Regions from separate parts of the Streptomyces sp. NPDC033165 genome, predicted to be linked through region 1. Evidence: riboswitches for the same ligand, from Rfam matches in the RefSeq annotation. Region 1 holds a riboswitch; the other holds the start of a gene.

Evidence for each region. Region 1 has a riboswitch for glycine ahead of gcvT (glycine cleavage system aminomethyltransferase GcvT). Riboswitches for the same ligand answer to the same signal wherever they lie in the genome.
Region 2: it holds a riboswitch for glycine, as region 1 does, so the genes downstream of both, gcvP (aminomethyl-transferring glycine dehydrogenase) here and gcvT (glycine cleavage system aminomethyltransferase GcvT) in region 1, are expected to answer to the same signal.

Annotation. Positions count from the first base shown of each region.
Region 1 is NZ_JBVIPK010000009.1:265,816-281,535, reverse strand. It holds gene ACZ5WC_RS22735 (helicase-related protein) at 1-1,768, opposite strand, end outside; gene ACZ5WC_RS22730 (hypothetical protein) at 2,160-2,429, opposite strand; gene ACZ5WC_RS22725 (NaeI family type II restriction endonuclease) at 2,701-4,143, shown strand; gene ACZ5WC_RS22720 (L-serine ammonia-lyase) at 4,372-5,757, opposite strand; gene glyA (serine hydroxymethyltransferase) at 5,930-7,189, opposite strand; gene gcvH (glycine cleavage system protein GcvH) at 7,208-7,585, opposite strand; gene gcvT (glycine cleavage system aminomethyltransferase GcvT) at 7,708-8,823, opposite strand; glycine riboswitch at 9,001-9,098, opposite strand; gene ACZ5WC_RS22700 (AAA family ATPase) at 9,262-9,960, shown strand; gene ACZ5WC_RS22695 (enhanced serine sensitivity protein SseB) at 10,046-10,816, shown strand; gene ACZ5WC_RS22690 (enhanced serine sensitivity protein SseB C-terminal domain-containing protein) at 11,010-11,756, shown strand; gene ACZ5WC_RS22685 (ABC transporter substrate-binding protein) at 11,977-13,647, shown strand; gene ACZ5WC_RS22680 (ABC transporter permease) at 13,733-14,737, shown strand; gene ACZ5WC_RS22675 (ABC transporter permease) at 14,739-15,701, shown strand; gene ACZ5WC_RS22670 (ABC transporter ATP-binding protein) at 15,708-15,720, shown strand, end outside.
Region 2 is NZ_JBVIPK010000014.1:162,925-178,644, reverse strand. It holds gene ACZ5WC_RS27695 (MerR family transcriptional regulator) at 1-243, shown strand, start outside; gene ACZ5WC_RS27690 (DNA polymerase IV) at 361-1,818, shown strand; gene ACZ5WC_RS27685 (PRC-barrel domain-containing protein) at 1,740-2,111, opposite strand; glycine riboswitch at 2,244-2,341, shown strand; gene gcvP (aminomethyl-transferring glycine dehydrogenase) at 2,535-5,420, shown strand; gene ACZ5WC_RS27675 (DUF5999 family protein) at 5,524-5,730, opposite strand; gene ACZ5WC_RS27670 (hypothetical protein) at 6,094-6,678, opposite strand; gene ACZ5WC_RS27665 (glutamate-cysteine ligase family protein) at 7,174-8,679, shown strand; gene ACZ5WC_RS27660 (substrate-binding and VWA domain-containing protein) at 8,826-10,619, opposite strand; gene ACZ5WC_RS27655 (CPBP family intramembrane glutamic endopeptidase) at 10,805-11,584, shown strand; gene ACZ5WC_RS27650 (PhzF family phenazine biosynthesis protein) at 11,625-12,446, opposite strand; gene ACZ5WC_RS27645 (dihydrofolate reductase family protein) at 12,586-13,140, shown strand; gene ACZ5WC_RS27640 (TnsA-like heteromeric transposase endonuclease subunit) at 13,344-14,012, shown strand; gene ACZ5WC_RS27635 (transposase) at 14,000-15,720, shown strand, end outside.

The sequences.
Region 1 (15,720 bases):
CCAGCCGGTACGCGTGCCGCGCCTCCTCACTGGACCGGAGCCGGTCGAGCATTCCATCGGCGGTGAGCGAGTTGGGCGTGTTGCCGCCGCCGGCGTAGAAGCCGATGAAGAAGGGCCACCCTGGGTCTCCGCCGACTTCCCTGAGCCGTTGGGCGTTCCGGTCCCTGACGATGTCCGCCGCGGCGATGACGTCGAGCTGTCGCTGGGTCTGCTGGAGCGTCAGCAGTCTGAGAGGGAAGCGGCACCAAGCGGAGACCCCGACCTTCTTCCCTCGCGCCCGGTCGTAGAACATGCACACAAGGACCAGTCCGAGGTATGCCTCGGTCTTTCCGCCGCCCGTGGGATACCAGACGACGGTTGCGGCCTCGGTCGGGTCCACGTCGTCGTCTTCGCCCCAGAGCCCAGGCGCGAAGAGGTGCTCCGGGTGTTCCCGCCAGGCCAGGGCCCCGAGCTGGCTGACGATGGCCACCAGCTGGAACAGACGCCATCCCCCGCTCGGCCGCTTCTTGCGTTGGTTGAGCTCCATCATGGATTCGTTCGCGAGCTGGAAGGCCGTGAGCAGACGCCTGTCCCGTCGCAGCCATGCGACGCCGTCCCGGAACCGTGCCACCTCCAAGGAGGCTGCCCTCCGGTCGGCCTCCTTGCGGTGTGCAAGCTCGGGTTTGTCCTGGAGATCCGCTGTGCTCCAGGCGGGGGTCTCCAGGTAGGCCTCCATCTCGGACGCGAGATCGTCCAGGACCGGGAGAGGATCGGAGGCGAGCCTTGCGTATCCCCAACGCTCGTCGGTCCGTGCCACTGCGCGATGGGTGTCGTGCTGGGGAACGGGCACGCTGCGCACGGCCACGAGCCGCCCGTCGTGCCACCGGGGCTCGACACCACAGTTGTTCGCATACGCGCCCAGCTCACCGGAGTAGCGGTAGGCGTCGGCTCCGAGATCCATGACGATGGGCATGAGGCGGTCGCCTTCGACCTCCAGCCCGGCACGGAACAGCGAGTTGTCCCTCGCCTCGTCACGACGGGTACGGCCGGCGTTGCTGCCGCGACCCTGCACAGTTACGACCGGGTCGGCTGCGAGATTCTGCAGAGTCACGGTCACCCGGAGCCGTCCGGATGCGACGAGCCTCGACGTGACCACGACATGCGCGGCGGGGGTCGGTACGACTGCGTCCCCGACTACCTCCTGGGCCAGCCACCGTTCGAAGGCGGCGTCGTCTGCCATTGCGGCCGGGGGTACCAGGCGCTCCCTGCGGTCGTTACCGAGCCGGCGGTCGATTCGCGGGTCCTGGAGGGCCAGGCGGACTGCCTCCTCGAATGCATGCTGGAACTCACGCTCCAAGGTCTGCCGGAGTGCGGCCTCATGGCCGAGGACGATCTCGACGGGTTCGACCGTCACACCAAGACGCCGGAACAGCGGTGCGAGTCGGTAGGGTTCTTCACGTCTTCCGGCCCACTCGATCTGTTGGGCTCGGGTCGGAAGCGTCGCGTAGTAGAACGACGCCCGTGCCTTGACCGTGATGGAGCTGCCGTTCTCGGCCTCGAACTCGAAGCCGAGGCTGTCCGGAGTGGTGCGCCCGTACCTCGGGGCTGCGCCGCCCGGCTCGACGGCGTGCGGACCGAGACTCTCCATGAAGTAGCGGGCGCTGGGCGGTTCTCCCAGGCAGACATCGCCTTGGGCCTCTCCGGTTGCGTCGCTGACCACCGCGTTGACGAGGTGGTCGACGAGTGCCGTCTGCTGAGCGACGCTCGGCTCGGACGAGGGGGTGGTCACAGCGTCCCCCCGTCGGTCCAGGCGCGTTCCGTCGACAGGGGAGAAGGGCAGTAAGGGGACCTGCTGCGGTAGGTGTTCCGGTCGCTCGCGAACAGGCGACGGGTGAGCCGATGCGGCTCCGAAGCGCGTGGCGGGAAGGGCGAACATGCCGAACCGGCCCGCAGGACAGGGGTGTCCACGGGATCTCCAGGGTCCGCGAGCCAGAAGCCGCCATGGCACGACGCCATGGCCGGACGTCTTCTGCTTCTTCGAACCTGAGCAGCATGAGCTGAAGGCATATGAAGTCACAAGCTGGGTTGCCAAGTTGAACGAAACTGTCTCGATCGATTCGATCAATTACCTGAATCGATCGCACTGACTGTCAACGGCCCCTGTGGTGGTCGCGATTCGATCACGAGCTCCCGGCGTCCGAACTGCCCGGCCTCTGGTCCCCGTCGCTCCGCGCCTCGGGGAGCTCCCTCGACCCGGACTCCGGCTCGGACCCCCGGCCACCCGATCCCATGCGCCATGTCGAGTAGAGACCGGCCAACGCGATCGTCACCGCGGCGAGTGACTCGGGCGCGACGCCGAGTGCCACGAGCGCCACACCTGTGGCCAGCACGGCGACGAGGGCTGCGAAGTCGGACGTGGAGCGGCGGGGGGACGGGGTGCGCTGGGGCATGGTGGCTCTCCTCAGGTGGCGTGGATGACCACACCACCGTGCCGTCTTGACGATCACTCAGGTACCCTTCTCTCTGTTCTATCCGATAGAACATCGAATCTGCTGAGAGAAGGGGGAGCTGATGGCAGGGCGGTCACGAGACCAAGGGGGGCGTCCTCCTGGCGTGCCGCTCGGAGAGTCCGAGGCGGAGAACCACCTGGTCGTGTTCTTGCGCGGCCTTCGTGGTGCCGCCGGCCTGTCGGTGGAGCGACTGCACCTCCTGCTGCCCGACATGGTGGGCAACGCCGCGAAACCTGCTGTGTCGACCCTGCACCGACGGTTGAGGGGTGTCGGCCTCAGGAACCACCGAGGTCTGGTGGATGCCGTCGTCAACGTGTGCGTGACGGACCCGGCCGAGGCGAGCAAGGCCGTCAGCAAGGCCCGATCGCTCCTGAGGGAGGCATGGAGCCGGCCTGTCCCGGACAGGTCCGGCAGTGAGGTGGGCGAGGACTGCACGGCCCATCTCGCGAAACTGGTAAAGGTGCAGGAGCAGTTGCTGGAGGCCACCGCAGCCCTTGGCCGCGCCAGGCAGGCGAAGGAACAGGCCGAGGCCCGACTGGACGAGCGGGTGAACTCCCGCGACGAGGAACTCGCCGAACTGAACCGCAGGCTGCTGGTGGTCACGGGCGAGCGGGACGAGGCACGCAACTCGGCCCGGGAGGCGGCCCAGCGGATCGCATCCCTGGAGCGGCTGCTTGCCGCCCTCAGGCCGTCACCCACCCGTGCCCGGCCGGCGGAGCCGAAGCAGGAGAGGGAGAAGGAGCAGCCGCGGGGGGCGGCGGAATCGCTCTCCGGGGAGCGTGACGTAGCGGCGGTACGGGAGGAACTCCTGAGGCTCGACCCGCACGGGCGTCGTATGGCGGCTGTGCTCGAACAGGCCACGGAGCGATTGCTCGACGGGGCGCACACAGGGCGCTACCGCTGGGAGGACCTCACCAAGTCGGAGAAGACGATGACCGGGCAGCTCGTCGAGAACCTGATGAGGCACGACTTCCAGTTCGACAGCAGCCCCAGGCTCGACTTCCGGATCGCCGGCGTCGACGTGGATCTCAAGGTGACGACCGGGACGAACTGGATGGTCCCGAGGGAAGCGCAGGGGAGCGTGTGTGTGCTGGTCCGCCTCGACCACCGCAGAGGATCGTGGAGTCTTGGCGTGGTGAGGGCGACGGAGCAGGTAGTGGCCGATGTCGGGAACAGGGATGGCAAGCGGACCCTGAGCGCTGCGGGGCGCGAGGCGATCGCATGGATCCATCGAGACGTTCCCCTGCCCGTGAACATCCTGGACCGGCTTCCGGCCGACGAGGTGAGCGCCATCCTCGCCGAGGCGACCGGGCAGCGTCGCGTGAACGAACTGTTCCGCGTTGCTCAGCGCCAACCGGTGACGCGGACGGTCGTGGCCACGGTCGCGAGACAGCAGGACGCCGCGAGGAGAGTGCGAGGTGCCCGCGGAATGCTGGCGGCCGAAGGCATCGTCATCCTGGGCCACCAAGCCGACCACCCCGAGATCGCCAGGGCCCTGGGTCTCCCGGTGCCGGAGAAGGGGTCGTGGGTCAGCGCCCGCTTGGCGTCCGTCACGGAAGAGGAAGAGGGCTCGAGCCGGTGGGTTCTCCTCTCCGGTGAGCGGTGGAGACTGGCGACGCCAGACGACGAGCCGGGCCACCTTCCCGCGTACTGACGATGGGCTCGCTGCATGGACGGCGTGCAGGCTGGTCCCACCCTCGCACCGGGCGTGTGCGGGGTCGGCGAACACCTCAGGAAGCGCGCCCTGCTCAGGGACATCCCAGGGACTTTTCAGGGACTTTCGCGTCTGTCCCAGGGCCGATCCAGGGACTTTCCGCCGTGCAAGCAGGGAAGGCCCCGACAGCGCTGAAAGATACAAACGCGCTGGTCAGGGCCTACATCCTCAGCACTCGATGATGTTCACCGCGAGACCGCCGCGCGCGGTCTCCTTGTACTTGACGCTCATATCGGCCCCGGTCTCCTTCATCGTCTTGATGACCTTGTCCAGGGACACCTTGTGGCTGCCGTCGCCCCGCAGCGCCATCTTCGCGGCGGTCACCGCCTTCACCGCCGCCATGCCGTTGCGCTCGATGCACGGGATCTGGACGAGGCCGCCGACCGGGTCGCAGGTCAGGCCGAGGTTGTGCTCCATGCCGATCTCGGCGGCGTTCTCCACCTGCTCGGGGGAGCCGCCCAGGACCTCCGCCAGGGCCCCGGCCGCCATCGAGCAGGCCGAGCCGACCTCGCCCTGGCAGCCGACCTCGGCGCCGGAGATCGAGGCGTTCTCCTTGAACAGCAGGCCGATCGCCCCGGCGGCGAGGAGGAAGCGGACGACGCTGTCCTCCTTCTCCGCCTCGGTGCAGCCCTGGGACGCGAAGTTCATGTAGTAGTGCAGGACGGCGGGGATGATGCCCGCGGCGCCGTTCGTGGGGGCGGTGACGACGCGGCCGCCCGCCGCGTTCTCCTCGTTGACGGCCATCGCGTAGAGGGTGATCCACTCCATCGCGTGGGCCTGCGGGTCGCCCTCGGCGCGCAGCTGGCGGGCCGAGTTCGCGGCGCGGCGGCGGACCTTCAGACCGCCGGGCAGGATGCCCTCGCGGGACATGCCGCGCGAGACGCAGGCCTGCATGACGCGCCAGATGTCCAGCAGGCCGGAGCGGATCTCCGCCTCGGTGCGCCAGGCCAGCTCGTTCTCCAGCATCATCGAGGAGATGGAGAGGCCGGTCTCCCGGGCGAGCCGCAGCAGCTCGTCGCCGGTGCGGAAGGGGTGCCGCAGAACCGTGTCGTCCGGGACGATCGGGTTCTCGCCCGCCACCGCGTCCTCGTCCACGACGAAGCCGCCGCCGACCGAGTAGTACGTCTTCTCCAGCACCGGGGCGCCCTCGGTGTCGTACGCGAAGATCGTCATGCCGTTGGCGTGGTACGGGAGCGCCTTGCGGCGGTGCAGTACCAGGTCCTCGTCGAAGTCGAACGGGATCTCGTGCATGCCCAGCAGGTTGATCCGGCCGCTGCCGCGGATCTCCTCGACCCGGGTGTCGGCGTTCTCCACGTCGACGGTCTGGGGCGACTCGCCCTCCAGGCCGAGCAGGACCGCCTTGGGCGTGCCGTGGCCGTGGCCGGTCGCGCCGAGGGAGCCGTACAGCTCGGCCCGTATCGAGGCGGTGTGCGCGAGCAGGCCCTCGTTCTTCAGGCGGCGCGCGAACATCCGGGCGGCGCGCATCGGGCCCACCGTGTGGGAGCTGGACGGGCCGATACCGACCGAGAACAGGTCGAAGACCGAGATGGCCACGGGAGGACTCCTTGGGGGTTGGTAGACGCCGTCGTCTGCCGGGTGGTGCGGGGGACAAGCGGGGCGAGAGCGGGGCAAGAAGGATGCGGGGGGACAAGAGGCGGGGCACCGCGCTCACTCTCTCCAGTGTGCGCGGTGCCCCGCCCGCATGTGCGGTACCGCAGGCCAGGTGCTACTTCAGGCCGGGGTACAGCGGGAACTTCTCGGCCAGCGCGACCACGCGGGCCTTCAGGTCGTCCGCGTCGTAGGACGGCTTGAGGGCGGACGCGATGATCTCGGCGACCTCGGTGAACTCCTCGGCGCCGAAGCCGCGGGTGGCCAGCGCCGGGGTGCCGATCCGCAGGCCCGAGGTGACCATCGGGGGACGCGGGTCGTTGGGGATGGCGTTCCGGTTGACCGTGATGCCCAGCTCATGGAGCCGGTCCTCGGCCTGCTGGCCGTCCAGCTCGGAGTTGCGCAGGTCGACCAGGACCAGGTGCACGTCGGTGCCGCCGGAGAGGACGGAGACGCCGACCTCGGTGACGTCCGGCTGCACCAGGCGTTCGGCCAGGATGCGGGCGCCGTCCAGGGTGCGCTGCTGGCGCTCCTTGAACTCCTCGCCCGCCGCGATCTTGAACGAGACCGCCTTGGCCGCGATCACGTGCTCCAGCGGGCCGCCCTGCTGACCGGGGAAGACCGCGGAGTTGATCTTCTTGGCGAGCTCCTGGGTGGAGAGGATCACGCCGCCGCGCGGACCGCCGAGGGTCTTGTGCGTGGTGGTGGTGACGACATGGGCGTGCGGCACCGGGTTGGGGTGCAGCCCGGCCGCGACCAGGCCCGCGAAGTGCGCCATGTCGACCATCAGGTACGCGCCGACCTCGTCCGCGATACGGCGGAAGGCGGCGAAGTCCAGCTGGCGCGGGTAGGCGGACCAGCCGGCGACGATCAGCTTCGGCTGGGACTCCTTGGCGAGGCGCTCGACCTCCTCCATGTCCACGATCCCGCTCTCGTCGACGTGGTACGGGACCACGTTGTAGAGCTTGCCGGAGAAGTTGATCTTCATGCCGTGGGTCAGGTGACCGCCGTGGGCCAGGTTCAGGCCCATGATCGTGTCGCCCGGCTTGAGCAGCGCGAACATCGCGGCGGCGTTCGCCTGGGCGCCGGAGTGCGGCTGCACGTTCGCGGCCTCGGCGCCGAACAGGGCCTTGATCCGGTCGATCGCGATCTGCTCGACGACGTCGACGTGCTCACAGCCGCCGTAGTAGCGGCGGCCCGGGTAGCCCTCGGCGTACTTGTTGGTGAGGACGGAGCCCTGCGCCTCCATGACCGCGACCGGGGCGAAGTTCTCCGAGGCGATCATTTCGAGGGTGGACTGCTGACGGTGGAGCTCGGCGTCGACGGCGGCGGCGACGTCCGGGTCCAGCTCGTGGAGGGAGGAGTTCAGAAGCGACATCAGGGGGTCCCTTGGGTCTCAGTTGCCGGAGAACGCGGTGTACTCGTCGGCGGAGAGCAGGTCGGCCGGCTCATCCGTGACGCGCACCTTGAACAGCCAGCCGCCCTCGAAGGGAGCGGAGTTCACCAGCGAGGGGTCGTCCACGACGTCCTGGTTGAACGCCGTCACCTCACCGGTCACCGGCGAGTACAGGTCGCTGACGGACTTGGTCGACTCCAGCTCACCGCAGGTCTCGCCCGCGGTCACCGTGTCACCGACCTCCGGGAGCTGGGCGTAGACGACGTCACCGAGCGCGTTGGCCGCGTACTCCGTGATGCCGATCGTGGCCACGCCGTCCTCGACGGCCGACAGCCACTCGTGCTCCTTGCTGTACCGCAGCTGCTGGGGGTTGCTCATGACCTGAATTCTCCTGTACGCGGGGGAGTGCTGATGAACGGTGGTCTTACGGTGTGAGACGGAGGTACGTCACTTCCGTGACGTCCGAGCGCGGGTGGGAAAGACCGGTTTCTTCCGGGATATCACTTCTGGCGCTTGTAGAACGGCAGCGCGACGACCTCGTACGGCTCGTGCGTGCCCCGGATGTCCACGCCCACGCCCTCGGTGCCCGGGGCGGCGAAGGCCGCGTCCACGTACGCCATGGCGATCGGCTTGCCCAGGGTGGGGGAGGGGGCGCCGGAGGTGACCTCGCCGATCACCTTGCCGTCGGCGACGACCGAGAAGCCCGCGCGGGGGACCCGGCGGCCCTCGGCGATCAGGCCGACCAGCTTGCGCGGCGGGGCGGTCTCGGCGCGCTCGGCGGCGGCGGCCAGGGCCTCGCGCCCGACGAAGTCGCCCTCCTTCTCGAACTTCACGACCCGGCCCAGGCCCGCGTCGAACGGGGTCAGCGCCGTCGTCAGCTCGTGCCCGTACAGCGGCATGCCCGCCTCCAGGCGCAGCGTGTCACGGCAGGAGAGCCCGCACGGGATCAGGCCGTGCGCCTCGCCGGCGTCCGTCAGCGCCCGCCACAGCTGCTCGGCGTGCCCGGGCGCGACGAAGAGTTCAAAGCCGTCCTCGCCGGTGTAGCCGGTACGGGCGATGAGCGCCGGGACCCCGGCGACCGTGCCCGGCAGGCCCGCGTAGTACTTCAGCCCGTCCAGGTCGGCGTCGGTGACCGCCTTCATGATCGCGGGGGACTCGGGGCCCTGGACCGCGAGCAGCGCGTACGCGTCCCGGTCGTCGCGCACCTCGGCGTCGAAGCCCTCGGCGCGGGCGGTCAGCGCGTCCAGCACGATCTGGGCGTTGCCCGCGTTGGCGACCACCATGTACTCGGTCTCGCCCAGCCGGTAGACGATCAGGTCGTCGACGATCCCGCCGTCCTCCTGGACGATCATCGTGTAGCGGGCCCGGCCGTTGCCGACGGTGGCGATGTTGCCCACCAGCGCGTAGCTCAGGAAGGCCGCGGCCTCCGGGCCGGTGACGGTGATCTCGCCCATGTGCGACAGGTCGAAGAGCCCGGCCCGGGTCCGTACGGCGTTGTGCTCGTCGCGCTCGCTCGCGTACCGCAGCGGCATGTCCCAGCCCGCGAAGTCGGTCATGGTGGCGCCGAGCGAGCGGTGCAACGCGTCGAGGGCGGTGAGACGGGGGGCAGTGCTCATGGGCATGGCTCCAGGGCATGACGACATCGGGACGGAAATCCTCCCCATCTGTCATCGGAACCTGAGAGGTTCGCCGATAGCCCCGCAGGGGGTATGCCCCGGAAGAGGGCGCCCGGTCAGGGGCCTCGGCTTGCACCTTGGGTGGAGCCGCCGAAGCGGCCCGCTTTTCAGATCTGCCTCATCCACGCGGTACGGGGCCTGAGAGATTCAAGGGAGGATCTTGCTCCTTCGGCGCCCGGCTCACACTGTGGCCGGAACTCTCCCGCGCGGATTCGAACGGCCGGTATGCAGTTGGCGGGGTCATCATCGCACGCATCGCGGCGGAGTGGGGAGGCCGGTCCGTGACGATGTGCGAACGGCGGCGACGGTTGTGCCGCCTTGCCGATTCTTTACACTTCAGGTGCAGGCGGGGGTGGCCCGACAGCAGGGGGATGGGCGATGACGTTGCAGTGGTCGGCACCGACCGCGGGAGTGGCGCACGACGCGATGCCCGCACAGCCCGGCGCACCGGCGCAGGAGCTGCTGAACGACCGCGCGCCGGTGGTACGCGATCTGCGCGGTCGCTCCGGAGGCTCCCCCGACAGCCTCGATTTCACCGCCGGGGACATCGTGGTCGTCTCGGGCCTCCCCGGCAGCGGAAAATCGACCCTCATCCGGCGGACCGTGCAGGGGGACGCCGTCGACTCCCAGAACACCCGGGACAGCTGGGCCGCCGCCCTTCCGCGCTTACTCCCCTATGCCCTGTACCGCCCCCTGGTCCGCGCCACCCACTACCTCGGACTGCGCAAGGCCCTGCGCGCCGGCGCGTCCGTCGTCGTGCACGACTGCGGCACCCAGGCCTGGGTGCGCCGCTGGCTCGGCCGGCACGCCGCCGGCCGCGGCCGCACCCTCCATCTCATCCTGCTCGACGTGACCCCCGAGGTGGCCCGGCAGGGGCAGCGCGAACGCGGCCGCGGAGTCTCCGGTTACGCCTTCGCCCGCCACCGGCACGCGGTGGCCCGGCTGCTCGCCGACGTCGAACAGGGGCTGCTGCCCGCCGGCTGCACCTCGGCGGTACTGCTGGACCGCGAGGCCGCGGGCGCGCTCGGCCGGATCACCTTCACGGAGGCCGAGGCCCCGCCCGCCCGATCCGGCTAGGGTGCTGGCCGAAGAGCTTCACGGCAGCGGCCGGGGAGCGACGGCCGCGACCCGGGCCGAGACGGCTGAGAGAGGCACAGAGGCAGTGGACATTCCGGCACCCGTCCCGGCACACCCCCAGCAGGGGTGGCCCGCCAACGAGCTCGAAGAGGTGCTGACCGCCTCGCTCGGCGTCGATGACGCGGGCGGCCGCCTCGTCGAGGTGCTCGGCCGCAGCTCCGTGTGGGTGCCGTTGCCCAACGGCGGCACCCCGGCCAGCGCCGACCTCGACCTGCCGATGATGGAGATCGACGGGGCCGCCTTCGTTCCCGTCTTCAGCTCCGAGAGCCAGTTCCTCAGCTGCGTCGGCAGCCATATGTCCTTCGCCGTGGCGCCCGCCCGTGACTTCGCCCGGGGCCTGCCCCCGCAGGTCGGCATCGCCGTGAACCCGGGCGGCGCCGTCGGCATACCGCTGCCGCCGCCGGCCGTCGCCGAACTGTGCCGGGCCGGACGCACCGCCCTGGACGGACCCGCCACCGGCGGCCGGGTCCGGCTGTACGAGCCGGACTGGCAGCACGACCCGGTCGACTTCCTCACCGCCGTCTCCGAGGAGTTCGAGGCCTCGGGTGTGGTGAGCACCGCCCGCCGGGCGCTCGCCAGCATCGAGGGCGGCGACCCCGTCCTCTTCGTCGGCGTCGAGTTCGCCACCTGGGACGGGGCGGGCCAGAGCGCTCCCATGGACGCCCTCGGCCGCGCGCTCGGCCGCGTGGAGGTGCCCTGGCCGGTGAACCTGGTCCTGCTGGACGTGGCCCAGGACCTCGTCGGCGACTGGATGCGCGAGAAGGTACGCCCGTTCTACCGGCGCGAGGGTCACTGACCGCGACGGAAGGCGCCCGCGTGCCGACGATGCCGGACCGTGGCGTCAAGCCGGTGTCTGAAGCGGCGCATAAGCTGGTTTGATGGCGAAGCCGCTCCCGTGGGCCCGGAGCGGCGCGAATCCGATGGAACGACGAGGGGCGGGACCCAGGGTGAGTGCGTCGGGCACTGCGGCGGCAGGGCAGGTCGAGCACATGCTGCGCCAGGTGACCCCCGGGCGGTACGACAGCTACGAGGCGCTGCTCGCCGCCCTCGCCGACGGCCGGATCTGGATGCTGCTCTGGCACGGCACGGCCGGTTCCCCCGACGCCCAGTACGGCAACATGGAGATCGACGGCCTGGGTTACGCCCCCTGCGTCACCTCCGCCCAGGAGCTCTCCGCCAGCGGCTGGAACCGGGCCCACGAGCTCGTCACCGGACGCGAGATCGCCCGCGCCCTGTTCCCGGACCGCTGGGGCATCTGGCTCAACCCGCACGCTCCCGGCGGCGGCGTCGGCATCCCCTGGCTCGACCTGCGCCGGATCGCCACCGGCCTCGACCGGCTGCCCGCCGGGCCGCTCCGCCTGACCGAGCCCGCCATCGAGCTCCCGCAGTTCTACGCCCTGCTCACGCAGAACGCCCACCGCACCGCCGCGGTCCGCTCCCTGCGCCGCGCCTGGGTCCACCCCGCGGTCGGCGTCCCGTATCTCGCCATCGGCCTCGACCTCTACGACACCGGCCGCGCCTCCGTCGAGGCGGTGCGCGCGATGATGCGGGAGTCGGTCGGCGCGGTCCCCGACGGGCTGCCGGTCTCCACCGTCGCCATGTCCGACGAGTACGACCCCGTGGCGATGTGGCTGCACGCCAACGCGCGCCCCTTCTACGACCGTGAGGCCCATGCCCCCGCGGGCCCCCCGCCCGTCGCCGCCCCCGGTTACGGATATCCGCCCCAGCACCGCTGAGCTGCGCCGGAGGCGTGCGAGGTCCAGGCCGCCGGGGCGAACTTCCCCAGATGTCCGGCTTGTTAACTCCGGGCGGGAGGATGTCCCGTAACTGGACGGTTTGTTAACTGTCCGGGTCTCGACTAGGTCTCACCGCTATCCGGACTGTTCTCTTGCGGTGTACCCCGTCTGTAGTGTGCGGCCATCAAACCTCACCACATGGCGAACCAGGGGTGGACCCATGCGCATATTCAAGTCCCGGACTGCCCGGGCGATCACGACAGCGGTCGCTGTCGGTCTGATCGCCACGGGCTGTTCCAGCGAGCGGGACGGGGGCGAATCCAAGGGGGGAGACAAGGACACCTTCGTCTTCGCCGGATCCGGTGACCCCGGTTCCCTCGACCCCGCCCTCGCGAGCGACGGCGAGACGTTCCGAGTCACCCGCCAGGCCTTCGAGGCGCTGCTGGAGCACGAGTCCGGCGGCAGCAAGCTCGTCGGCGGTCTCGCCGAGAACTGGGAGAGTGACCCGGCCGGCAAGGTCTGGACGTTCAACCTGCGCGAGAACGTGAAGTTCCACGACGGCGAGGCGTTCAACGCCGCCGCGGTCTGCGCGAACTACGACTACTGGTTCAACTGGAAGGGCACGTACCAGTCCAGCGCTGTCTCCTACTACTGGCAGAGCATCATGGGCGGGTTCGCTAAGAACGAGGACCCCGAGACGCCCAAGGCGAACTACAAGTCCTGCACCGCCAAGGACGAGAACACGGCCGTCATCGAGGTGAACGAGCCCTCGGCGAACCTGCCGGGCGGATTCTCCCTCCAGGCGCTCGCGATCCACTCGCCGAAGGCGCTCAAGGAGTACGCGAAGCAGGACGCGACCGCCAAGGGCGACGCGATCACGTACCCCAAGTACAGCCAGGAGGCCGGCACGGTCGCCGGTACCGGCCCGTACAAGATCGTCAAGTGGAACAAGGGCAACAAGGAAGTCTCCCTTGAGCGCTTCGACGACTACTGGGGCGACAAGGCCAAGGTGAAGAACCTGGTCTTCCGCACCATCTCCACCGAGGAGACCCGCCGCCAGGCCCTCCAGGCCGGTGACATCGACGGCTACGACCTGGTCGCCCCGGCCGATGTGACGACGCTGGAGAAGCAGGGTTACGAGGTCCCGACCCGTGACGTCTTCAACATCTTCTACGTCGGCATGAGCCAGGGTGCGAACCCGGCGCTGAAGAAGCCCGAGGTCCGTCAGGCGATCACGCACGCCATCGACCGCGAGAACCTCGTCAACACCCAGCTGCCCGAGGGCGGCAAGGTCGGCACGCAGTTCATGCCCGACACCGTCGCCGGCTACTCGGACAAGGTGAAGACCTACCCGTTCGACACCGCCAGGGCGAAGGACCTCCTCAAGCAGGCCGGTGAGGAGAAGCTCAGCATCGACTTCTGCTACCCGACCGAGGTCACCCGCCCGTACATGCCTGCCCCGCAGGACCTGTTCGAGCTGATGAAGGCCGACCTGGAGAAGGCCGGCATCACCGTCAAGCCGAAGGCCATGAAGTGGGCCCCGGACTACCTGGACGCCACCGAGGCCGGCTCCTGCGCCCTGCACCTGCTCGGCTGGACCGGTGACTTCAACGACGGCTACAACTTCATCGGCACCTGGTTCGCCGGGCCGGACAAGCAGTGGGGCTTCAAGGACCAGAAGGTCTTCGACGCCGTGAACGCCGCTTCCAAGGCCACCGACTCCACCGAGCGCACGGAGGCCTACAAGAAGGCCAACGAGGTGATCATGGAGTACGTCCCGGGCGTGCCGATCTCCTCGTCGCCGCCGGCCATCGCGTTCGCCAAGAACGTCAACCCGCCGAAGGTCTCCCCGCTGACGCAGGAGAACTTCGCCGAGGTCTCCTTCAAGTAATCGCACACCAGCGGGTCCGCCCGGCCACAGCAGTCAGGTGGCCGGGCGGACCCGCATCGACGCACGTGAGAAAGGGGCATGCGGGGTGCTGCGACTCGTCGTAAGAAGACTTCTCCAGCTCATTCCCACCCTGCTCGGCCTGTCGGTTCTGCTGTTCCTCTGGCTGAACCGACTGCCCGGCGGGCCCGCCACAGCGATCCTGGGCGAGCGGGCCACCGAAGCCGAAGTGGCGAGGATCAACCGTGCACTCGGGCTCGACGAGCCGGTGCACGTCCAGTACTGGCGCTTCCTCAAGCGCATCTTCGAGCTCGACCTCGGAACCTCCACCCAGACCGGGCAGCCGGTGTGGGACGAGTTCACCCGCGCCTTCCCCGCCACCGTGGAGCTGAGCCTCGCGGCGATCCTGATCGCCGTCGTCGTGGGCATTCCGATGGGCTACCTCGCGGCCAAGCACCGCGGGGGCTGGCTGGACGTGGCCTCCGTCTCCGGATCACTGCTCGGCATCTGCATCCCGGTCTTCTTCCTGGCCGTGCTGCTGCGCGGGATCTTCTCCGTGAACCTGGGCTGGTTCCCGAGCCAGGGCCGGCTCGACTCCGGTATCAACGCCACCGACGTGACCGGATTCGCCGTCCTGGACGGTCTGTTGACCGGTGAGTTCGACGCGAGCTGGGACGCGATCATGCACCTGGTCCTGCCCGCCGTCGCCCTGGCCTCCATCCCGCTCGCCGTCATCGTCCGGATGACCCGCGCCAGCGTCCTGGAGGTGCTCGGCGAGGACTACATCCGCACCGCCGAGTCCAAGGGCCTGGACAAGGGGACCGTGCGCGGCCGCCATGTGCTCCGCAACGCGCTGCTGCCGGTGATCACCGCGGTCGGCCTGCTGACCGGCAGCCTGCTCTCCGGCGCGGTGCTCACCGAGTCCGTCTTCGACTTCGGCGGCCTCGGCTCCTTCATCCGTACCGCGATCGACGGCCGTGACTACCCGGTCCTTGTCGGGTTCATTCTCTTCATCGCGATGGTGTACGTGTTCATCAACCTTCTGGTCGACCTCGCGTACAGCATCATCGACCCGAGAGTGCGGGTGCACTGACGTGACGATCCTGACCAGCAAAGCAGACAAGATCGACCGACTCGCGGAGCTGACCCAGAGCTCGGAGACGGTCACCGGAACCAGCCTGTGGCGCGAGGCGTTCCGCCGGATGCGCTCCAGCAAGATGGCGATCATCGGTGCGGCGATCATCGGCGTGTTCGTCCTCGTCGCCGTCGTCGGACCGTTGCTGGCCCCGCACGGGCCCACCGCGCAGAACTGGCGCAGCGAGGTCTTCCCGAACCAGGGCAAGTTCATCGGCATGCGCGGCGAGAACTGGTTCGGCCTGGACCACCTGGGCCGCGACATGTTCTCCCGCTGGCTCGTCGGGGCCCGGCAGACGCTGCTCGTCGGTGTGGTCTCCATGCTCATCGGCCTGATCGTCGGCGCCCTGGTCGGTGTGCTCTCCGGGGCCGCCGCCACCCTCGGCGGCAAGGTCGGCCAGCGCGTCGACACCGTGATCATGCGCTTCACCGACATCATGCTGTCGCTGCCGTCCCTGCTCCTGGCCGTCTCCATCGCCGCGGTCCTCGGCCAGTCGCTGACCACCGTGATGATCGCCGTCGGTGTCGTCCAGATCCCCATCTTCGCCCGCCTGCTGCGCGGTTCGATGCTGGTGCAGGGCGGCGCGGACTACGTGCTCGCCGCGAAGGCGGTCGGCATCCGGCGCAAGCGGATCGTGCTCACCCAGATCCTGCCGAACTCGCTGAGCCCGGTGATCGTCCAGGCCACCCTGAGCCTCGCCACGGCGATCATCGAGGCCGCGGCCCTGTCCTACCTGGGCCTCGGCAACCCCGACCCGGCCGTTCCCGAGTGGGGCGTGATGCTCGCCCAGGCGCAGCGCTTCTTCGACAACGACCCGATGATGGCGGCCTACCCGGCCATCGGGATCATCATCACCGCTCTCGGCTTCACCCTGCTCGGCGAGGCCATGCGCGAAGCCCTCGACCCGAAGTTGCGAGGCTGAAGTCCCATGTCACTGCTCT
Region 2 (15,720 bases), on a different contig from region 1:
GATCTGGAGCGCATGACGCTGATGAGCGACGGGGCCACGGTCTACGAGTGCTCCTCGCCCGACGAGGTCGTCAGCCTGCTCCAGGGCGGGCAGGGCGTCTTCGGGATCGCCGTGGGCGTCGTCTGGCGGGACGTGGACGTGGCCCTCTCGCAGCTGCACGGGGAGCGGGTCGACACCGGCGAGACGCTCATCGGCCACAACCCCGCGGACGAGCTGGCCCGGCGGCGTAACCGGGCGGGCTGATAGCGGCCCGGACGATCCGGGACGGACGGACAGACAGCTGGACAGCACGGGACGGCCCGGCACCCCACGGGGCGCCGGGCCGTCCCGTTGTCAGTGCCGTAGGGCAGCATCGACGGTGTGAGACCCGCGCCCACCATCCTTCATCTGGACATGGACGCCTTCTACGCGTCGGCGGAGCAGGCGGCCAAGCCGAGCCTGCGCGGCAAAGCGGTCGTGGTGGGCGGCCTCGGGCCGCGCGGAGTGGTCGCCACCGCCTCGTACGAGGCCCGGCGCCTCGGGGTGCACTCGGCGATGCCCACCGCCCAGGCCCGGCGGCTCGCGCCGAACGCCGCTTATCTGGTGCCCCGCTTCTCGCTGTACCGAACGGTGAGCGACCAGGTGATGGAGCTTCTGGGGCGGCTGTCGCCCCTGGTCGAGCCGCTCAGCCTGGACGAGGCCTTCGTCGACCTGGAGGCCGGCGGGGCGGCGGACGACGCGGCGTCGGCCCGGGCGACGGGGGAGGGCCTGCGGGTGGCCATCAGGGCGGTGACCGGACTCAGCGGCTCCGTCGGCCTGGCCGGGTCCAAGATGCTCGCCAAGATCGCCTCCGAGCAGGCCAAACCGGACGGGCTGCTGCTCATCGAGCCGGGCACCGAGCGCGAGCTGCTCGCCCCCATGTCCGTCCGCGTCCTGCCAGGGGTCGGGCCTGCCACCGGCGACCACCTCAGACGGGCGGGGATGACCACCGTCCACGACCTGGCCGAAGCGGGCGAGGCGGAGCTCGTACGGCTGGTCGGCAAGGCCCACGGGCACGGGCTCTACCGGATGGCCCTGGGACTCGACGACCGGCCGGTGGTCGCCGAGCGGGACGCCAAGTCCGTATCCGTGGAGGACACCTTCGATGTGGATCTCCACGACCGGGTACGGGTGCGCGCCGAGGTGGAGCGGCTGGCCGTGCGGTGCGTGGAGCGGCTGCGCGCGGCGGACCGGTCGGGGCGCACGGTGGTGCTGAAGGTGCGCCGCTACGACTTCTCCACGCTGACCCGCTCCGAGACGCTGCGGGGGCCCACGGACGACCCCACGGTGGTGCGGGAGGCGGCCGGGCGGCTGCTGGAGTCCGTCGACACCACCGGCGGCGTACGGCTCCTGGGCGTGGGAGTCACGGGGCTGGCCGACTTCACCCAGGAGGATCTGTTCGCGCAGGCCGCCGACGCCCGGGAGCTGGAGCGGCGCTCCCACGAGCCGCAGGAGCAGGCCGTGGAGGCACCGGGGGAGGAGGCCGTCCCGGAACCGGAAGCGGACAGCGCCGAGCAGCTCGCCGCCCGGCGCTGGCCCGCCGGACACGACGTGCACCACGAGGAGCACGGGCACGGCTGGGTGCAGGGGAGCGGCATCGGCCGGGTCACCGTCCGGTTCGAGGAACCGTGGAGCGCACCCGGCCGGGTTCTCACCTTCCGTATCGACGATCCGCTGCTGCGGCCCGCCGATCCGCTGCCGCTCGTCCGAGAAGCGCCGGACTACTCCTCCTGGCCCGCCAGCCTGCCGAAGTCACGGTCGGTGGACGGTTCCTCCGGGGGCGAGGAGTCCAGTCCGTAATGGCGGTAGAGCTGGAGTTCCTGCTCGGGCGAGAGATGCCTGCCGACACCGAAGTCCGGCGCGTTCTTGATCAGCGTGCGGTCGAAGGGGACGCGCAGCGCGTCGTCGACGAATTCGCTGGGTTCCAGGGGGACGAAGGCGTCTCTGCTGAACAGGCCGGTGCGGACGGCCGCCCACTCGGGGACGCCCGTCGCATCGTCGAGATAGACCTCATCCACCGTTCCGATCTTGGTGCCCTTGCGATCGAATGCCTTGCGGCCGATCAGGCGGCGCGGATCGATATCGGTCTGCACGGTGCCTCCCACTGGTCGCAGACTGCTCAGGGCGGTCCCTGATGCCCACCAGCACCACACAAGTGCAGATCCGTGGTGTCGGCCACTTGAGAGCTCCGCGCTGATGGCCGCTGGTAGGCTGGCACTGGCTGCTGACCCCGTGCGGGAGAGTCCTCCGGTGAAGAATCCGGAGGCGCCGAAGGAGCAACTCCTCCCCGGAATCTCTCAGGCCCCCGTACCGCACGGATGAGGTCACTCTGGAAAGCAGGGCGGTTCCGTGCGGGCGCAGGCTCAGGCGGACTCGACCCTCACCGACGGTGAAAGCCGGCGCGCCCTTGGGCGGGTCGGCGAAGCTCTCAGGTTGAGATGACAGAGGGGGAGGCCGTCCGGGCACCCGCGCCGTGGTGCCCCTCGCAGGTCGTGACAGACCAGGAGGCCTCCACCATGACCCCCCGTCGCACTCCGCTCTCCCAGCTGGAGCAGGGCATTCCGTTCGAGCAGCGCCACATAGGGCCCGATGCCGAGGCCCAGGCGAAGATGCTCGCCCAGGTCGGCTACGGCTCCCTCGACGAGCTGACCGCCGCCGCGGTGCCCGACGTGATCAAGAGCGCGGAGGCCCTGAACCTTCCCTCGGCGCGCACCGAGGCCGAAGTCCTGGCCGAGCTCCGGTCGCTGGCCGACCGCAACCAGGTGCTCGCCCCGATGATCGGCCTCGGCTACTACGGCACCTTCACGCCGCCGGTCATCCTGCGCAACGTCATGGAGAACCCCGCGTGGTACACGGCCTACACGCCGTACCAGCCGGAGATCTCCCAGGGCCGCCTGGAGGCCCTGCTGAACTTCCAGACGATGGTCGCCGAGCTGACCGGGCTGCCCACCTCCGGCGCCTCCCTGCTCGACGAGGGCACCGCGGCCGCCGAGGCAATGGCGCTCGCCCGGCGCGTCGGCAAGGTCAAGAACGGTGTCTTCCTGGTCGACGCCGACACCCTGCCGCAGACCATCGCGGTGATCGAGACCCGCGCCGAGCCCACCGGCGTCGAGGTCGTCGTCGCCGACCTCAGCGACGGCATCCCCGCCGAGATCGCCGAGCGCGGCGTCTTCGGCGTCCTGCTCCAGTACCCGGGCGCCTCCGGTGCCGTCCGCGCCATCGAGCCCGTCATCGAGCAGGCCCACGAGCTCGGCGCGATCGTCACCGTCGCCGCCGACCTGCTGGCCCTGACGCTGCTCACCTCGCCCGGAGCCCTCGGCGCCGACATCGCCGTCGGCACCACCCAGCGCTTCGGTGTCCCGATGGGCTTCGGCGGCCCGCACGCCGGCTTCATGGCGGTCCGCGAGAAGTTCGCCCGCTCCCTGCCCGGCCGCCTCGTCGGCGTCTCCGTCGACGCCGACGGCAACAAGGCCTACCGCCTGGCCCTCCAGACCCGCGAGCAGCACATCCGCCGCGAGAAGGCCACCAGCAACATCTGCACCGCGCAGGTCCTGCTCGCCGTCATGGCCGGTATGTACGCCGTCTACCACGGCCCCGAGGGGCTGCGGACGATCGCCCGGCGCACGCACCGCTTCGCCGCGATCCTGGCCGACGGCCTGCGCGGCGCCGGCGTCGACGTCGTCCACGGCGCGTTCTTCGACACCCTGACCGTGCGGGCGCCCGGCAAGGCGGCGGGGATCGTCGCGGACGCCCGGGAGCGCGGGGTCAACCTGCGGCTCGTCGACGCCGACCACGTCTCCATCGCCTGCGACGAGACCACCACCCGGGCGCAGATCGCCGCCGTCTGGGCCGCCTTCGGCACCGAGGGCGACATCGAGGCGCTGGACGCCACGGTCGGTGACGCGCTGCCCGAGGGGGCGCTGCGCTCCGACGACATCCTGACCCACCCGGTCTTCCACCAGCACCGCTCCGAGACCGCGATGCTGCGCTACCTGCGCAAGCTCGCCGACCGGGACTACGCGCTGGACCGGGGCATGATCCCGCTCGGCTCCTGCACGATGAAGCTGAACGCGACGGCCGAGATGGAGTCGATCACCTGGCCCGAGTTCGGCGCGCTGCACCCCTTCGCCCCGGCCGAGCAGGCGCAGGGCTTCCTGACCCTCATCCGCGAGCTGGAGGAGCGCCTCGCCGAGGTCACGGGTTACGACGCCGTCTCCATCCAGCCCAACGCCGGTTCGCAGGGCGAGTTCGCGGGTCTGCTGGCCGTGCGGGCGTACCACCGTGCCAACGGCGACGACCAGCGCACCGTCTGTCTCATCCCGTCCTCCGCGCACGGCACCAACGCCGCCAGCGCCGTCATGGCGGGCATGAAGGTCGTCGTGGTGAAGACCGCCGACGACGGCGAGGTCGACATCGCGGACCTGCGCGCCAAGATCGAGCAGTACCGCGACGAGCTGGCCGTGCTCATGATCACCTACCCCTCCACCCACGGGGTCTTCGAGGAGCACGTCGCCGACATCTGCGGCGAGGTGCACGACGCGGGCGGCCAGGTCTACGTCGACGGCGCCAACCTCAACGCGCTGGTCGGACTCGCCAAGCCCGGAAAGTTCGGCGGCGACGTCTCGCACCTGAACCTGCACAAGACCTTCTGCATCCCGCACGGCGGCGGCGGCCCCGGCGTCGGCCCGGTCGGTGTCCGCGCACACCTCGCCCCGTACCTCCCCAACCACCCGCTCCAGCCCGCCGCGGGCCCGGAGACCGGGGTGGGCCCGATCTCGGCCGCCCCGTGGGGCTCGGCGGGCATTCTGCCGATCTCCTGGGCGTACGTGCGCCTGATGGGCGGCGAGGGTCTCAAGCGCGCCACGCAGGTCGCCGTGCTGGCCGCCAACTACATCGCCAAGCGCCTGGAGCCGCACTTCCCGATCCTGTACAACGGCCCGGCCGGACTGGTCGCGCACGAGTGCATCGTCGACCTGCGGCCCATCTCCAAGGCGACCGGCGTCTCCATCGACGACATCGCCAAGCGCCTGATCGACTACGGTTTCCACTCGCCGACCATGTCGTTCCCGGTCGCCGGCACGCTGATGATCGAGCCGACCGAGAGCGAGGACCTCGCGGAGCTCGACCGGTTCTGCGACACCATGATCGCGATCCGCGCCGAGATCGAGAAGGTCGCATCCGGCGAGTGGAGCGCGGATGACAACCCGCTGCGCAACGCCCCGCACACCGCGGGCGCGCTGGGCGGTGACTGGGAGCACGGCTACAGCCGCGAGGAGGCCGTCTTCCCGGCCGGTGTGTCCGCCGCCGACAAGTACTGGCCGCCGGTCCGCCGCATCGACGGGGCCTTCGGCGACCGGAACCTGGTCTGCTCCTGCCCGCCGCTGGACGAGTACGACAACTGAGGCAGCCTGTCGTAGGACGTGCGCCGGGAGCGGCGTAGGTCCGGACATGCGTCGGGGCCGGTGCGGAGATCTCTCCGGGCCGGCCCCTGCTTCGTACCACCGCTCAGGCGGCCTTCACCACGCGGCCCGCTGCCAGCGGCCGGTGCGGGGCGATGATCTGCCCGTCGGGCAGCAGTTCGCCGGTGTCCTCGAAGAGCAGGACGCCGTTGCACAGAAGGCTCCAGCCCTGTTCGGGGTGGTGGGCCGTCAGGCGGGCCGCCTCCCGGTCGGGTGAGTCGGCGGTGGGGCAGGGTGGCTGGTGCTGGCACATGGATGGGTTCTTTCGCTGCGTCGAGTCGAGTGTCCTGCGGCTGGATGAGGTGTTCATGGCCGCCCCCGTATCAGTCGGTCCGGTCCCAGTGTTGCCCTACGGGGGTGATTCCGCAGGGATTTCGCTGCAGCTCCCGTACTCCTCCCATGACGCATCACCCGCGCGGACGGTTCACCGCAACTGCACGGTCCCTTTGGGTGGTTCGGGGTGGCCGGACAGGACTAGTCCGAGTGGGCAGCAGGACGCCCCCGCAGTGACCCTTTCCGCCGTACGGACGTACGGGGCGGATGCGGGCCGCCAAGGGCTGACCACCAGGGATTGCGGGACAGCCCATACGGGGGCGTGCGGCGGGGGCGGGGGCGGTCAGGCCGAGCTGAGCAGAGGCCCGGGCGTCACGCGCAGCGAGATCACCGGCAGCAGGTCGGCGACCCGGTGCGGGCGGTGTGCGGCGATGCCCGGCGGGGCCGGCGCCAGGGGCACCAGCACGTCCGTCGGCGCGAGCACGCCGCCCGCGGGGTCGGCCTCGGGGTCGCCGTGCAGCCAGAGGGTGAGCATGTACAGCTCCGGGATGGACAGCAGCCGCGCCTGATGGGTGGCGGCCGACGCCTCCGCCTGCCGTACGGCCAGCTCGGTCGAGGCGAGGTAGGGCCCCTCGAAGAAGTGCGAGAACGTCCAGCCGTCGGGGGTGAGCACGGTGTCCGCCGCGGCGACCGCACGGCCCTCGCTGTGGATCAGGAAGCGCCAGGCAGCGAGGCGTGTGAGGGGAGCTGTCCGGGCGGGAGTGGTCCGGTCCAGCACATGGACGGGAAGCGGTAGCTCGGGGCTCAGCTGTCCCTGGACGGACCGGAGAGCGGACGTTCGGGCTTCGCGGACGGCGGTGGGAGAACCGAGGGCCGCGAGAACGCTGCGCAGGGCGGGCGCGGGAGCCGAGGGGACATGCAGCGGCATAGTGGGTCGCCTCTCACTTCGGAGACACGGTGATGCGTGGGCGGGTGCAGACGGCGCTGTCGGCGTTCGGGCCGGAAGGGGCCGATGACGGGCGATGCGTATCAACTCTCTGCCTCGTCCACCGGAGTTTATATGACGCGTGTTCACACAGTGTTTCCGCTAGCAGCCGGGGATATTTCGCGCAAGGCTCCATCCGGACTTCGAATTGCGGTATTTCTGGTGAAGTGCTCCGGTGTTCCCGGCCCCGACCTGGACCCCTTCCGGCCCTGCGGTAGGCCGAAACTCGTCGGTGTTTCCACCACGGCTTCCGGCGTGCTCTTCCCGGGCGAAAGTGCCGATGGTCGCATGCCGCAGGAATGTGCCCGCGGTCTCCCTCCACCAGACTATCGGGTATCGAAGACCCGCGGGGGCGTTACGGATCACTTCCACGGGGCATTATCGATCGTGATGCGAGCGGCCTGGGCCGCGGGCCGCCACTGGAGGAGGGACCCCTCGATGGGGGAGAAGGTCGCCGCGGGAGCCCTTGACCTGTCGGACCGGCAGGAGTACCGCACCAAGCTCAACCAGTGCCTGGAAGGGCTGGGCAGACTTCTGGCGGAGCGGAGGTTCGACCGTCCCCGGAACCTGATGGGGCTGGAGATAGAGCTGAATCTCGCGGGCTCCGACGGCATGCCCCGGATGATGAATCAGCAAGTGCTCCAACGCATCGCGAGCCGCGATTTCCAGACCGAACTGGGGATGTTCAATCTCGAAGTGAATATCGTCCCGCACCGGCTGGGCGGCCGAGTATTCGATCAGCTCTCGGAGGAGTTGCGGACCGGCCTGGCCTATGCTCACCGCAAGGCGGGGGAGGTGGACGCAGGGATCGTGATGATCGGAATCCTGCCCACCCTGGGGGAGCACGACGTGGTGTCCGCGAATCTCTCGGACGTGGACCGCTACACCCTGCTCAATGACCAAATGGCGGCCGCCCGGGGGGAGGATTTCGCCCTGGATATCGAAGGCGTCGAGCGATTGGTCTGTACCTCGCCGTCGATCGCCCCGGAATCGGCCTGCACCTCGGTGCAGCTGCACCTCCAGGTCACGCCCGGCCGGTTCGCCGACGTGTGGAACGCCGCCCAGGCGATCACCGGTGTCCAGATCGCGCTCGGCGCCAACGCCCCCTTCCTGTTCGGCAAGGAGCTGTGGCGGGAGTCCCGGCCGCCGCTGTTCCAGCAGGCCACCGACGTACGGCCGCCGGAGCTGGCGAACCAGGGGGTGCGGCCGCGGACCTGGTTCGGGGAACGCTGGATCACCTCCGCCCACGAGCTCTTCGAGGAGAACCTGCGCTACTTCCCCCCGCTGCTGCCGATCTGCGGCGAGGAGGACCCCCTGAAGGTCCTCGACGAGGGCGGGGTGCCCGAGCTGGCCGAGCTGGTCCTGCACAACGGCACCGTCTACCGCTGGAACCGCCCGGTGTACGGGATCGCCGACGGCGTGCCCCATCTGCGGGTGGAGAACCGGGTGCTGCCCGCCGGGCCGACCGTCACCGACGTGATCGCCAACGCCGCGCTCTATTACGGGCTCGTACGGGCGCTCGCCGAGGAGTCCCGGCCGGTCTGGAGCAGACTGCCCTTCGAGGCCGCCGAGGAGAACTTCACCGAGGCCTGCCGCCACGGCATCGAGGCAGAGATGATCTGGCCCCGCTCCGGCCGCTCCGGGGGACTGACCAGGATCCCCGCCGTACAGCTGGTACTGGAGGAACTGCTGCCGCTGGCCGCCGCCGGGCTGGACGCCTGGCACATCGAGCCCGCTGACCGGGACCGCTACCTCGGCGTGATCGAGGAGCGCTGCAAACGGCGCGTCAACGGGGCCTCCTGGCAGGTCGCCACCTACCGCCGGGCCCTGGAGGCCGGACTCGGAAGGGAGGCGGCGCTCGCGGCCACCACCCGCCGCTATGCCGAGCTGATGCACGCGGGGGAGCCGGTGCACACCTGGCCGGTGGGGTTCCCGGCGCCGTGAGGGGGCTGACGCGTCGCGCGCCGCACGCCTGCTCGGGACGGCGAGACCGGGCGGGCGCGTGCGGTCGAGGTCACGCCTGTGCGGCGCGGTGATGCGTCCTGGGCGTGGTCACGCCTGTGTCGCGCGGTGATGCGTCCCGGGTGTCGTCACTCCTGTGCCGCGCGGCCGTTCTGTCCCGCCGCCATGATGGCCTGAAGGATCACCGCCTGGATCTCCGCCGGGTCGCTCACCTCGTAGCCGTCGCCGCCGGTGACCCGCGCGATCTCGGCGACCTCGTCGCGGTCGGCGTCCGGCCCCACCGCGATGGCGATGATCGGGACCGGGCGCTCCGGGTCGGACAGCTCCTTCAGCTCGGCGATGAGCGCGCTGCGCGAGATGCCGCGCTCGTCCTGGTTGGAGCCGTCGGTGAGGATCACCAGGGCGTTGAACTTGCCCTTCACGAAGGTCGACCGGGCCGCCTGGTACGAGGCCAGCGTCGTGTCGTACAGCCCGGTCGCCCCGCCCGGTACCGGCTGGAGTCCGGCGAACGCGGCCGTCAGCTTCTCCCGGTGGGTCCCGCCGCCTGCGGCCGGGTCGCCGAGACGCCTCGTCGGCATGAGCCGCCGGTAGTCCTTCTCGCCGTCCAGCGTGGTGGCGAACTCCCACAGCCCGATCTCGTCGTCCTGGGTGAACTGGCCGAGCGCCTGGATCAGCGACTCCTTGGTGACGTCCATCCGGGACTGGCCGCGCCCCGGCACGAGCGTCGCCATGGAACCGGAGGCGTCGACGACCGTCGTCAGCCGGGCGCTCTGCACGGTGATCGTCCACATCCCCAGCGTCTCCTGGAGCTGCTTCGTGGACGGCGCCTCGGCGGCCGATGCGGCGTACGGCTGGGGCGACCGGCCGCCCGCCGAGACGACGAGGGCCTCCTGTGCGCTGCTGTTGCCGGTCCGGAACCCGTACCGGGCGAACGTGTCCTGGGCGTCCCTGCCGTTGAGCAGGGTCATGAAGCGCAGGGCCGCACGGGACTCCGGGGTGGTCAGCCGGCTCTCGTCGACCAGGGTGTACGGGTAGTCGAGCAGCGGAGTGCCGTCCTCGGGGTAGAAGAGGTCGAGCTTGCCCCCGGCGACCGCCTCCGCGTTGTGGGTGAAGGCCGCCTGCTCGGAGATCAGTACCGCCTGGTTCCGCTTGGGGTTGCCCTCCTCGGCGCCCGACGTGTTCCGCGCCAGGGTCTCCCGTACGCGCGCGTCGCTGTCCGACATCCGCTCGGCCAGCACCTTCGCGGTCTCGGCGACCCGGGTGTCGCTCTCTCCGCTCCGCTGGGCCGACGAGGCGCCGATGCTGGTGAGCGCCAGCAGGCCGGTGGCGCTGCGCGCCGGATCGGCCGAGCCGAGGCGCACCCCGTCCGACTTCAGCGTGGCGGCGACCAACTCGGCCCAGGAGTACGTCTTCTCGGGCCAGCCCAGCTTCTTGGAGGCGGACGGGACCATGGCCAGGGTCACCGGTGAGGAGGCCACCGAGCCGAAGGGGGAGAGGGGGGTGCCCTCGCCCGTTCCCTTGGCTCTCTCCAGCCAGAGGTCCGAGTCGGGCAGCCAGACCTGGAAGCGGGGTGCCTCGCCGCCCGCGGCGAGCGCCTCGGTGACCGTGTGGGACTCGCGGGTCAGCACCTCGACCGCGAGGCAGCGGCCGTCGGATCTCACCTCGTCCGCGCGGGCCTGCTCGGCTATGGCGCGTACGGCGGGGGCGATGTCCGGGGACGCGGCCAGCGACAGCTGTACGGCGGAGTCCTCGCAGGACTCGGAGAACGACCACAGGCCGCCCTTGGCCGCGACCGCCGTTCCCGTCGCCACGGCGAGGACGAGCAGGGTGGCGATGGTGACCGTACGGCGTCGGCGCCGAGCGCCGGGCCGGTCCCGGTCTCCCTCCACCTCGTAGCCGTCGGGCAAGCTATGACGTCCCATGTCGGTGGTGCCCCTCCTTGAGGATGAACAAGGAAAAGGGGGGGCCACGCCATCAGCGATGGTGGTCGTCCCCCGGCCTGTCACGCATGATCTTCGTACCTGTATTCGAGACCCTAGCGGGATGGTGGGTGGGATGAGACGCGATTGCAGAACTGAAGGCAGGTGTACGGGTGGAGGCGGGCCGCGTGGCTGATTCTTTTCCTCAAGAGGCCGTGCCACGAAGGATTTTGCGGTCCGAGGCGGTGCTGGTCCTGGCGCTCTCGTTGGGTGCCAGTGCGGTGTCGGCCCTCATCAGTTTTGTCGGATCACTGACGAAACCGGGAGGGTTGAAGGACCAGGCGGCGACGCTCAACAGCTCGTACGCTCCGGGCCGTCCATGGCTTGATCTGGCATGGCAAATGTTCGGAATCGCAACGGCCCTGGTGCCGGTCGCCCTGGTGGCACACCTGCTGATCCGGGAAGGGGCGGGCCTGCGGAGCATCGGCTTCGACCGCACCAGGCCCTGGTTCGACCTCGGCCGCGGGACGCTGATCGCCGCCGGGATCGGCAGCGCCGGTCTGGCCTTCTACCTCGGGGCCAGGGCCACCGGATTCAACCTGACCGTCGTCCCGGAGTCCCTGCCCGACGTCTGGTGGAAGTTCCCCGTACTGATCCTCTCCGCGATGGAGAACTCGGTGGTGGAGGAGGTCATCGTCGTCGGGTATCTGCTGCGCAGGCTCGACCAGTTGGGCTGGACTCCGATGCGTTCGCTGGTGGCCAGCTCCGTACTGCGTGGCTCGTACCACCTCTACCAGGGCATCGGCGGGTTCATCGGGAACGTGGTGATGGGCGTCGTCTTCGTGCTGCTCTACCGGCGCTGGGGCCGGGTGGGGCCGCTGGTCGTCGCGCACACGCTCCTCGATGTCGGGGCGTTCGTCGGGTACGCGCTGCTCGCGGGCCGGGTGGGCTGGCTGCCGACGCCGTAGGAAGCGGGGGCGGCGCAGGAGGTGCGCCGCCCCTGAAACCTCAGAAGGCGGTCAGCAGTTCGCCGTCGATGACGGTGACCGCGGTCCCGGTCAGCAGGGTGCGTTCGCCGCGCAGGGCGGTACGGACCAGCCCCGAACGGGCGGAGGCCTGGAGGCCGGTGAGTTCGTCGCGGCCGAGGCGGGCCGACCAGAAGGGGGCCAGTGCGGTGTGGGCGCTGCCGGTGACCGGGTCCTCGTCGATGCCGACGCCCGGGAAGAAGCAGCGCGAGACGTAGTCGTAGCCACGGGCGGGGTCGTCGGCCGCCGCGGTGGCGACGACCCCGCGCCGGGAGTGGGCGACGAGGGCGGCGAAGTCCGGGGCGAGCGCCCGTACGGTCGCCTCGTCACGGAGCTCCACCAGCAGATCGCCGATGTGCTGACCGGTGTCGTGCACGGAGAGGGGTTCGGCCCCCAGGGCGGTGGCGAGCCCCGCGGGCACCGGCTCCTCGGTCAGCGGGGCGGTGGGGAAGTCGAGGGTGAGCCCGCCGTCCGGGCGCGCTGTCGCGGTCAGGGTCCCGCAGCGCGCGGCGAAACGTACCGGGCCGGTCGCCCGCCCTGTCGTGCGCAGGACATGCGCGGTGGCGAGCGTCGCGTGGCCGCACATGTCGACCTCGGTGACCGGGGTGAACCAGCGCAGCGCCCAGTCGGCCGTGCCGCCGGGCGGCAGCGGGTGGGCGAAGGCCGTCTCGGACAGATTGACCTCGGCGGCGATCTCCTGGAGGCGCTCGGCGTCCGGGAAGGAGCCGGCCTCCAGCAGCAGGACGCCCGCGGGGTTGCCGGAGAAGGGGCGGTCGGTGAACGCGTCGACGATACGAATCCTCATGGGCCGACCGTAGGTCGCCCGCGCGGCGACGGGCCAAGGCCAATTCGGGGTGTCTGGCCCCGCACGCCGATGAGTCCTGGAGCCCGGCGCGGTCATCAGGAGGAGGAACCGCAGGCATCCGTCAGGACGGGAGAGCACCATGCGTACCCTCGCGATCACCCAGAACGTGACCCTCGACGGCTCGGTCGAGATGATCACTGACTGGTTCGCCCCTCCGGGGCAGGCGGGCGTCGACCTGAGCGACGTCCTGGAGGAGATCCACCGACAGGGCCACCGCTCCGACGCGCTGCTCCTCGGCCCCCGGACGTTCGAGGACTTCCGCGGCTACTGGCCGCAGCGGACCGAGGTCGCCACGGGCATCACGGCCTACCTCGACCGGGTGAGCAAGTACGTCGTCTCCGGCACTCTCACCGACCCCGGGTGGCGGAACTCGGCGGTGCTGCCGGGCGACCCGGTCGAGGAAGCGAGCCGCCTCAAGGGCGAGGAGGGCGGCCAGGGCATCGTGCTCACCCGGCAGCATCACCCTGGCCCACACGCTGATCGCGGCGGGTCTCGCCGACGAGTACCGCTTCTTCGTCCACCCGGCCGCCCGATCGGGGCCGGAGGTACCGACCGGGGCGTCGGCCGGGTGGGCTCGCGGTGCTGTGAGTCGCTTCAGGCCCGGCGGTGGGGCGGTCCATGTCTGGCGGCGTGATCGTCGCGTGACCTGTGACAGCGATGTTGGGTGAGTTGTCATCGAAGTTGGGGCAACGCTACTTTGTGACATCGAAGTTGGATCGGTTCGAGTCATGCCAGGTAGGGGATGTAGTGGGGGCTCCTGCCCGTGCGTTCGATCAGGCTGCGCTGACGGCTTTTGAGCTGGACTTCCAGGTTGATGGGGTTCGGCGTCGGCTGCCGTTGGGTGCGTGTTGGGACACGCGGTTCGAGGCGGCTGGGCCTGTACGCGAGTTCAGCTGGCGTAAGGAGGCTCGGGGGTTTGCGGGCTGGTACTACTCGGTGACCGCACGGGATCACGTGGGGTACGAGTCGTGGCTGGAGCGTGATCGGCTGGTCCTGTTGGACCGGGCCCCAGAGGTGGTGGCCGTCGCGTCACAGCCCTTCTGGCTGCACTGGCGCGACGGGACGAGGAGGCGACGTCACGTTCCGGACTACTTCGTCCGGCTGGCCGACGGGCGAGGGCGGCTTGTTGACGTTCGTGCCGAGGACGAGTTGGACGAAGTCACGTGCGATGCCTTCGCTGCGACCGAGGACGCCTGCCGGGCGGTGGGCTGGGAGTTCGAGTGGGCGGGCCGGCCCGATCCGGTGTTCATGGCGAATGTCCGCTGGCTGGCCCGTTTCCGGCGAGCCCGATGTGGTCGGCCCGAGTGGGTGGCGGACCGGCTTGCGGAGGTCTTCCGTGACCCGAAGAGCTTGTGGGAAGGGGCCGGGCTAGTGGGCGACCGGCTGCAGGTGTTGCCGGTGCTCTTCCATCTGCTGTGGTCCGGCGTGTTGGGAACGGACTTGGTGGGCGGGCTGATGGAGAGGACCAGTCTCGTCTGGACGGAAGGAAGTGAATGGGCAGGCTGAAGCGGCCGTCGGCTCTTGCGGTCGGTCAGAGGGTTCAGTTCGACGGCCAGGTGAGGGCGGTTCTCGGGGTCACACCCCAGGTGGCGGTGCTGGAGGACGCGGAAGCGCCGCATCGGGTGGTCGCCTTGATCGAGTTGTTCGAGGCGGCGGACTTCGAGGTCCTGTTCCAGCCCGAGCGGATGCCGCTGCCTCCGGTCGGGTTGCTGGAGACGTTCCCGCCCGAGGCAGTGAAACAGGCTCTGTGGTGGGAGAAGCACATTCTTGAGGTCGTGCACGGGCTCTCGCCGGATGCCGAGCCGGGCTCTCCTCCGCGGCCCGGCTACGGGCCCGGAACCTCCATGACCTCTCGTGAGCGGGTCAAGGCGGAGGAACTGGTGGCTGTCGGCCACCGCGTCGCGGCGAAGACTGTCGGCAACTGGCGTCGCCGCTACCAGGAGAAGGGCCTGGTGGGGCTGGTCGATCTGCGCCCGGTCCGCAAGCGCAGGGAGTTCGGCTCGGTCCCCGATGCCGTTGTCGACGCGATGCGTCAGGCGATCGGCGAGGCCGCCGACACCTCGACCCGCAACGGGGCCTATCTGATCTGGCGGACCGGCGAGATTCTCCGCGAGGCCGATGGCGAGACGGTCGAGCTGCCGACAAAACGGACGCTCTACCGACTGCTGGCGAAGCTCACCGAGGGCACCCACACGACGGGGTCCGCGGTCACCCGCCGGTCGAAGGCCCACGGGGCCGGTGCACCCTTCGGGGAGCTGACGGTGACGGCACCGGGGGAGGTCATGCAGATCGACTCCACCCCCATGGACGTGATGGTCCGCCTCGACAACGGTGTCGTGGGCAAGGTCGAGCTGACCGGCATGATCGATGTCGCGACCAGGACACTGTCGGCCGCGGTGCTGCGGCCCTCGACGAAGTCGGTGGACGCCAGCGTGCTGCTGGCCCGCACGGTCACCCCGGAGCTGATGCGGCCGGGCTGGGTGGACGTGCTGAAGATGTCGAGGTCGGTGCTGCCGCACCGTCGTCTGCTGTCCCTGGACGAACGTCTGGAGCACGCTGCGGCCAAGCCGGTGATCGTTCCCGAGATGATCGTCTGCGACCACGGCAAGGTGTTCGTCTCGCACAACTTCCGGGCCTCCTGCCGGTTTCTGGAGATCGATTTCCAGCCCACGCACAAGGGTGCGCCTTTCGAGAAGGGCCACATCGAGAAGATGCTGGGCTCCGTCGCGACGCTGTTTACGCAATTCCTGCCGGGGCACACCGGACGCAACACCGATCACCGCGGCCGGCACCCGGAGCGCGAGAATCTGTGGTCGCTGCCCGAACTCCAGGACCTGCTCGACGAATGGATCGTCGCGCACTGGCAGAACCGCCCTCACGACGGACTGCGCGACCCTGATCACCCCGGCAAACTGTTCACGCCCAACCAGAAGTACGCGGCACTGGTGGAGGCGTCCGGCTATGTTCCGGTCGCGCTCGGCGGCCAGGACTACATCGAGCTGCTGCCCGCGGCCTGGCGGGCCGTCAATGCCTACGGCATCAGGATCAACAACCGCACCTACGACGCCCCTGAGCTCGGGCCGATGCGTCGGCGGAGCTCCGGCGTCACCGCCAAACGCGGACTCTGGGAGGTCCACCGCGACCCCTACGACGTCTCCCGCGTCTGGGTACGCAACCACCGGGGAGATGGCGAATGGGTTCAGGCGACCTGGAA